2 regions of the Lysinibacillus sp. FW12 genome follow, and region 1 is predicted to be linked to the other one. Evidence: predicted binding sites of a transcription regulator. Region 1 holds the regulator's gene; the other holds the start of a gene.
What was found. Region 1 encodes CtsR, which represses protease genes until heat stress. Its sites were predicted from a motif close to ATGGTCAATAAAGGTCAAACA; they were not measured.

Region 1 (3,432 bases):
GCAAGCTGTAAAACTTTTTGCGCGCGTTGTGTAAAACGATTAAACATCATATAAATCCTCTCCTTTTTCCCCATTTATAGGCTTATTCGTATATTCTCGAGATAACGCCTCACGTAGCATTTCTGCTCGTACACGATCTCGTTCAGCAGGGGGCAGTGCCTCGCCTGCATAGTGCTGTAAAAAACCTGGTTGCATACTGACAACACACTCATTTAACGTTGTTGCATGAATACCTGCAATCAACTCTAAATCCACACCTAGACGAACATTAGATAGACAGGTAGCTGCTTCCTCACTTGTTAAAATTCTCGCATGAGTTAGAGTACCTAAAGCTCGATATACTCTATCTTCTAGAGCAAGCTCCGCTTTTTCCATCAATTTACTTCTTGCATGTCGTTCTTTCTGAATAATCTTTTCAGCGACACTTTGGATATCTGCTAAAATGTCCTCTTCTGTCTTACCAAGAGTAATTTGGTTAGACACTTGATAAACATTGCCTAAATTTTCGCTGCCTTCTCCGTATATACCTCTTACAGTCATGCCTAAGCGTGTCATAGCATTAATAATTTGATTCATTTGTCCCGTTAAGGTTAGGGCAGGTAAATGCATCATGACGGATGCTCGGAGACCCGTACCAATATTCGTCGGACAACTTGTTAAATAGCCAAATGTATCTCGGAAGGCGTAAGGTAATACCTTCTCTAGAATACGATCAATTTTATTTGCTTGTTCATAAGCACTTTGAAGTTGAAAACTTGCTGTCATACATTGAATGCGCAAATGATCTTCTTCATTCACCATAATGCTAACGGATTCATCTTCAGAAAGTAGGATAGAGCCCACTTGTTCTTTTTTAGCTAATTGCGGACTAATTAAGTGCTTTTCGACAAGAATTTGACGCTGCAAAGGTGTTAAATCCTTTATAGCAAAATAAGCATAATCATTTTGAAGCGTTGGGCTATCACTTACTGCATGTGTAACTGCCTGCTCCACTTGCAATGCTTCATTCTCTGAGAATGCCAGCGGAAAACGATAACCATCTAAATTTCGAGCAAGGCGAATACGTGTACTAATGACAATATCTGAATAATCATCCTCGATATGCATCCAAGATGGCGTCGCACGCTCTAAAAATGATTCAATCATCATGTCACATCACCACCTTCAAATTGCAGCTGCTTCTCTAACTCTTTGACTTCATCTCGAAGCTTAGCCGCCTCTTCAAATTGTTCTTCATCAACAGCCGATTTCATACGCTTACGAATATCCTCAATTTGCTTTTTAATTACATACACATTACTGCGAGCGCCAGGCATTTTTCCGATGTGTTGGGGTCCTGCCTGGATGCGATTAAAGAGCTTTGGTAAATGCTCACTAAATGTGTCATAACAGCTTGGGCATCCAAATTTCCCTTCTTTTAAAAATTGTTTATACGAAAATCCACATTGTGGGCATGTTTGCTGTTGTGGTTGTACTTGTTGTTTTTCTCCAACCTTTTGCCACGTTGGTGAGCCAAACCAGTTTGATAATAACTGTTGTATAGAAACTGGCTCTTGTTTAAATTCTGCATGAAATGGATGGAACTGTGAGGCGCAGACGTCACAATAATGGTGCTCCACCTTTTGCCCATTTTGAACTTGTGTTACTGTAACTGTTGCATTACGTTGTTTACAATGTTCGCATATCATTCCCATCACCTCACTATTTTTGCTGTTCATATTTGATTGTTGTCAGCATCGCTCGCAATATTTTTGATCGAATGGTATCTCTTAGAGGGAGATGTAAATCGATCGTTGAGCGATCAATTGCTGCTAACATTAATTTCGCTTCTCGTTTTGAAATTACCTGCTCATCGATAAGCCGATATATTAAATCCTCTGCCATCGTTTGTGAGGCTCCACCTTCAATTTGCCTGAGAACATCATCGATTAAATCAATCTGTGAATTCGCGCGGACACGTAAAATTCGAATGTATCCACCACCACCACGTTTGCTCTCAACAAGGTAACCTCGCTCGGCAGTAAATCTTGTATTAATGACATAATTTATTTGTGATGGGACACATTGAAATTTATCAGCAATCTCACTACGTTTAATTTCAATATGCCCTTCTCCACCTAATTCAAGTACTTGCTTTAAGTAACCTTCTATGATGTCTGATATATTACGCATTTTAGGAATACACCTCGCTTGCTTCACTGACTTTGACTATCTTTGACTTTCTTTGAGTATATTATACAAAACGCTTGAAAATAATTGCAATGATTTCGCCCATAGAAAATGAAAAGTACTGAAATTGGCTATTTTATGCTCTTGAAACTAGCTCTTTTTTTATCATATCTGTTCGGTTTTCTATTTCCTCATACACTTAATGTACCCTTATTAGCCATAGAAAAAACGCAAGCATATGCAACTAGCATATACTTGCGTTTATAAAATTTATACCCAACGTCCAACTATTGGATAACGCCAAGGTTCATCAGACAGTGCTTTAACGATACCGATAATCGGTACAACAAATAGCATAATGCCGAAAATAAGTAAAAACGGTAATCCAATAAGGACAAAGCTTAAAACAACAGAAATAGCAATTAAAACTCCCATAACGATTTGGAATAGCAATGCTTGAATGGAAATTGCTTTCACTTCCTCATCAGAACTAATTAAGAAGAAAATAATGGGTACTAACCATGGCGCAAAAAATGCACTAGCGTGTATGATTACTTTAGACCATTTACTCTCCATATATATCAACCCTTTCTTATCCTTTGTTTATGTTTTATGTACTTCTATTTACGGAACTATACCCGTAATAGTTTCACATTGAATTGGATTTTTAAAAATTTTTTTGGAAGGCAGTGATGCATGATGGAATTTAACAATACTTTAGCAAATGAATATGAAAAAGGTATTCGTCGTACTTTACCAAGCTATGATGCAATGCTTCGTTTAATACAAACCTTTTATCATTCTACATTGCCTGAAAAGGCTGAGATATTAATCGTAGGTTCAGGAAGCGGCAACGAGATTTTACAACTTGCAGAAGGCAGACCCTTTTGGTCATTTACTGGCATTGATCCCTCAGAATCCATGCTCAAAATAGCTAAAGAACGTTTAAAATCACTAACCAATAGGATGTCATACCATCAAGGAACAATACTAGATACTCAGTTATCTACTGAAAATTATGATGCAGCCAGCCTAGTACTCGTCCTTCATTTTATTCAGGATTATGAGGATAAGCTATCGACATTGAAAGAAATAGCAAAACATTTAAAACCCGGTGCCCCCTTTGTCATTGTCTCAAAATATGGTGAACCCGGTTCGATCGAAACAGAGCTTCAATTTGATTTATGGCGTTCCTATTGGTTACAACATACAAAGCTTTCGGTATCCGATGTAGCAGAAATGGAAAAATCCATTCGCTCCCTT
Region 2 (3,432 bases), 870 kb from region 1:
AACATTTAAAGTTCATGGTAAATAAAAAGGCTGGACATGCTGTACCACGTGACGGTATGCTAGCAGCAACTGACTGGCTTGCACAGCATTTGGCATAATATGATGCATCTGCTATGATAAGGTTAACACTATGATGGAAGGAGAAATACGAATGGATCAGGATATGAAAGACAGCATGTTAGGTGCATTAGAAAACGTAATTGACCCTGAGCTTGGAATTGATATTGTCAACTTAGGTTTAGTATATGATGTAGATTTAGATGATGAAGGGGTAGCGACTGTAACAATGACGTTAACATCTATGGGTTGCCCACTTGGACCGGTCATTGTGGACCAAGTAAACACAGCATTAGGGGAGCTTCCAGAAGTGAAAAGTACAAATGTTAACATTGTATGGAACCCACCTTGGTCAAAAGATAAAATGTCTCGCTATGCAAAAATGGCACTAGGCGTACGTTAATCTGAAACAGAAGAAAATCCCTGCTTATTTTAATAGGCAGGGATTTTGCATGTAACGAAATTAATCGATACGGCATATTTGTAATGGACAATTTTCACAAGCAATTTCATTTTTTAAAAACTGTAAATCATGAATTGTAATAAAACCTTTATCGAAAGTGACAATGTCGTGTTTTTTTAGATCATTTAACATCCGATTAATCATCTCACGACTGGTCGCACACAAATTCGCTATTTCAGTATTTGTTAGCTGGAAATCAATATAAATAGAGCCATTTTCTAATGATTTACCATACGTATTAGAAAGTCGAATGAGCGTTGAAAATAAAGCACCTTTTTTACCATTTAACACTAAATCACGCAAACGGCTTTGATGCTTCAAGTTTTCTGTTTGTAACCACTTCATATATTCCACCATGACAGTAGGCTGTTCTTCTAATAAATGCTCCAAAGATTTGCGACTTAAAACATACAGCGTAGAAGGTTCTAAAACTTTTGCAGTCATGGAATTATAGACGAGATTACAAAACAGCGATCCCTCTCCAATTATACTGTCAGGACCACAAATACGGATGGTTAACTCCTTGCCAGTCTCCGTTTCTTGGCTAATCGAAATTACACCTGATTTGATGTAATAAATTTCTTTTGCCCGTTCACCCTCTAGAAAAATTTTATTCCCTTTATTCACCTTGATAAAGACACCGTGCTTTTGAAAAAGATCCTTAATTTTTTCAGACATATTATCCAATAAAACCATATCTCCAACACATCGCTTTCTTTTTGTAATAAATGTCGATTATTACAAAAGGATAGTGGATTTTTCGATACTAAAACATAGAAACATACCTACTATTATAACGTAAATTTCCATTTTTAAGTGATAAATTTTAGAGCTATTTCTTTGCTTAGAATTGTCGAGTGATGTAAAATAAAGTTAGTCAAAAAAGGTCAAACTTTTCGAAAGAACAAGAATGGGTATAGAAATTATGCGAAACATTAAGGTAAAGGAGTGCTAGCTATGCAATTTCAACAAACTGATAATAAAAAACCATTAGAGCAATTTGGACGAAATTTAATTGAAGAAGTAAAAAATGGCAAAATGGATCCCGTTATTGGACGTGATGAGGAAATTAGAAATGTCATTCGTATTTTAACACGCAAAACGAAAAATAATCCTGTATTAATTGGTGAGCCCGGTGTTGGTAAAACAGCTATAGTCGAGGGTTTAGCACAGCGTATAGTGAAAGGCGATGTGCCAGAGGGCTTGAAAGAATGTGTCCTATATGAGCTAGATATGAGTGCTTTAATCGCGGGTGCAAGTTACCGTGGTCAATTTGAAGAACGCTTAAAAGGTGTCTTAAAAGAGGTAAAAGATTCGGAAGGGCAAATTATTTTATTTATTGATGAAATTCATACCATTGTTGGTGCCGGTAAAACAGACGGCGCTATGGATGCAGGAAATATGTTAAAGCCTATGCTGGCGCGTGGTGAATTACACTGTATAGGGGCTACGACATTAGACGAATATCGTATGTATATTGAAAAAGATCCTGCATTAGAACGTCGATTCCAGCAAGTACTCGTGCGTGAGCCTTCTATTGAAGATACAGTGTCTATTTTACGTGGCTTAAAAGAACGTTTTGAGTTACATCATGCTGTACGTATTCATGACAGAGCCATTGTTGCGGCAGCAGAACTATCTAATCGGTATATTACAGAGCGATTTTTACCAGATAAGGCGATCGATTTGATTGATGAGGCGTGTGCAATGATTCGTACGGAAATCGATTCCATGCCACAGGAATTAGATGCTGTGACCCGTCGTATCATGCAGCTAGAAATTGAGGAACAGGCATTACGTAAGGAAAAGGACGAAGCAAGTAAAAAACGCCTTGAGCAATTGACTGAGGAATTAACAAAGTTAAAAGAATCCTCTGAAGGAATGCGAAAACAATGGGAAGCTGAGAAGGAAATGCTGCATGACATTCAGAAAAAACGAGAAACGTTAGATAAATACCGTCGAGATTTAGATGAAGCGGAAAGTAAATATGATTTAAATAAAGCTGCTGAATTACGTCATGGCAAAATTCCAACTCTTGAAAAAGAAATTCAGGCATTAGAAAAACAATTAGAAAATGGCGCAGAGTCTCGTATTTTGCGAGAAGAAGTGACGGCTGATGAAATTGCTTCAATTGTTTCACGTTGGACTGGCATCCCTGTGACAAAATTAGTGGAGGGTGAGCGTGAAAAACTTTTACGTTTAAAGGATACATTGCATGAACGTGTAGTAGGGCAAGATACAGCGGTTCAACTAGTGACAGAAGCTGTGTGGCGTGCACGTGCAGGCATTAAAGATCCACATCGCCCGATTGGAAGCTTTTTATTTTTAGGTCCAACAGGTGTTGGTAAAACAGAGCTTGCCAAAGCCCTTGCTGCTCAATTATTTGATTCTGAGGAACATTTTATCCGAATTGATATGAGTGAATATATGGAGAAGCATAGTGTATCTCGTCTAGTTGGTGCCCCTCCAGGCTATGTCGGCTATGAGGAAGGGGGACAATTAACCGAAGCCGTTCGCCGCAACCCTTATTCTGTCGTCCTACTTGACGAAATTGAAAAAGCCCACCCAGATGTGGCTAATATTTTATTGCAAATTTTAGATGATGGGCGTATCACTGATAGTCAAGGTCGTATGGTTAATTTTACAAATACAGTAGTTATTTTAACATCGAATATTGGGTCTAGTTATTTAATGGAGGCAAAAGAAGACGATGCCTCTGTTGAGGACTTAGTTATGACTGCGCTTAGACAACATTTTAAACCAGAGCTGTTAAATCGAATGGATGATATTATTTTCTTCCATGCACTATCGACTAAGCATTTTACAGCAATCGCTTGGAAGTACGTTGAGCAACTGATTAAACGTGTGGCAGAGCAAGAAATTACATTATCTGTTGAGCAAGAAGTGATTAA

Region 2: a site for CtsR is predicted at 1,394-1,414, ahead of SJW71_RS20625 (ATP-dependent Clp protease ATP-binding subunit). Genes of this name have one in related genera too.

The regions. Positions count from the first base shown of each region.
Region 1 covers NZ_CP139094.1:253,364-256,795, reverse strand. Annotated here, with positions in the region: gene SJW71_RS01305 (ATP-dependent Clp protease ATP-binding subunit) at 1-50, opposite strand, end outside; gene SJW71_RS01300 (protein arginine kinase) at 40-1,149, opposite strand; gene SJW71_RS01295 (UvrB/UvrC motif-containing protein) at 1,146-1,688, opposite strand; gene SJW71_RS01290 (CtsR family transcriptional regulator) at 1,702-2,172, opposite strand; gene SJW71_RS01285 (DUF4870 domain-containing protein) at 2,440-2,745, opposite strand; gene SJW71_RS01280 (class I SAM-dependent methyltransferase) at 2,866-3,432, shown strand, end outside.
Region 2 covers NZ_CP139094.1:3,988,897-3,992,328, reverse strand. Annotated here, with positions in the region: gene SJW71_RS20640 (prolyl oligopeptidase family serine peptidase) at 1-98, shown strand, start outside; gene SJW71_RS20635 (metal-sulfur cluster assembly factor) at 152-460, shown strand; gene SJW71_RS20630 (Crp/Fnr family transcriptional regulator) at 521-1,207, opposite strand; gene SJW71_RS20625 (ATP-dependent Clp protease ATP-binding subunit) at 1,478-3,432, shown strand, end outside.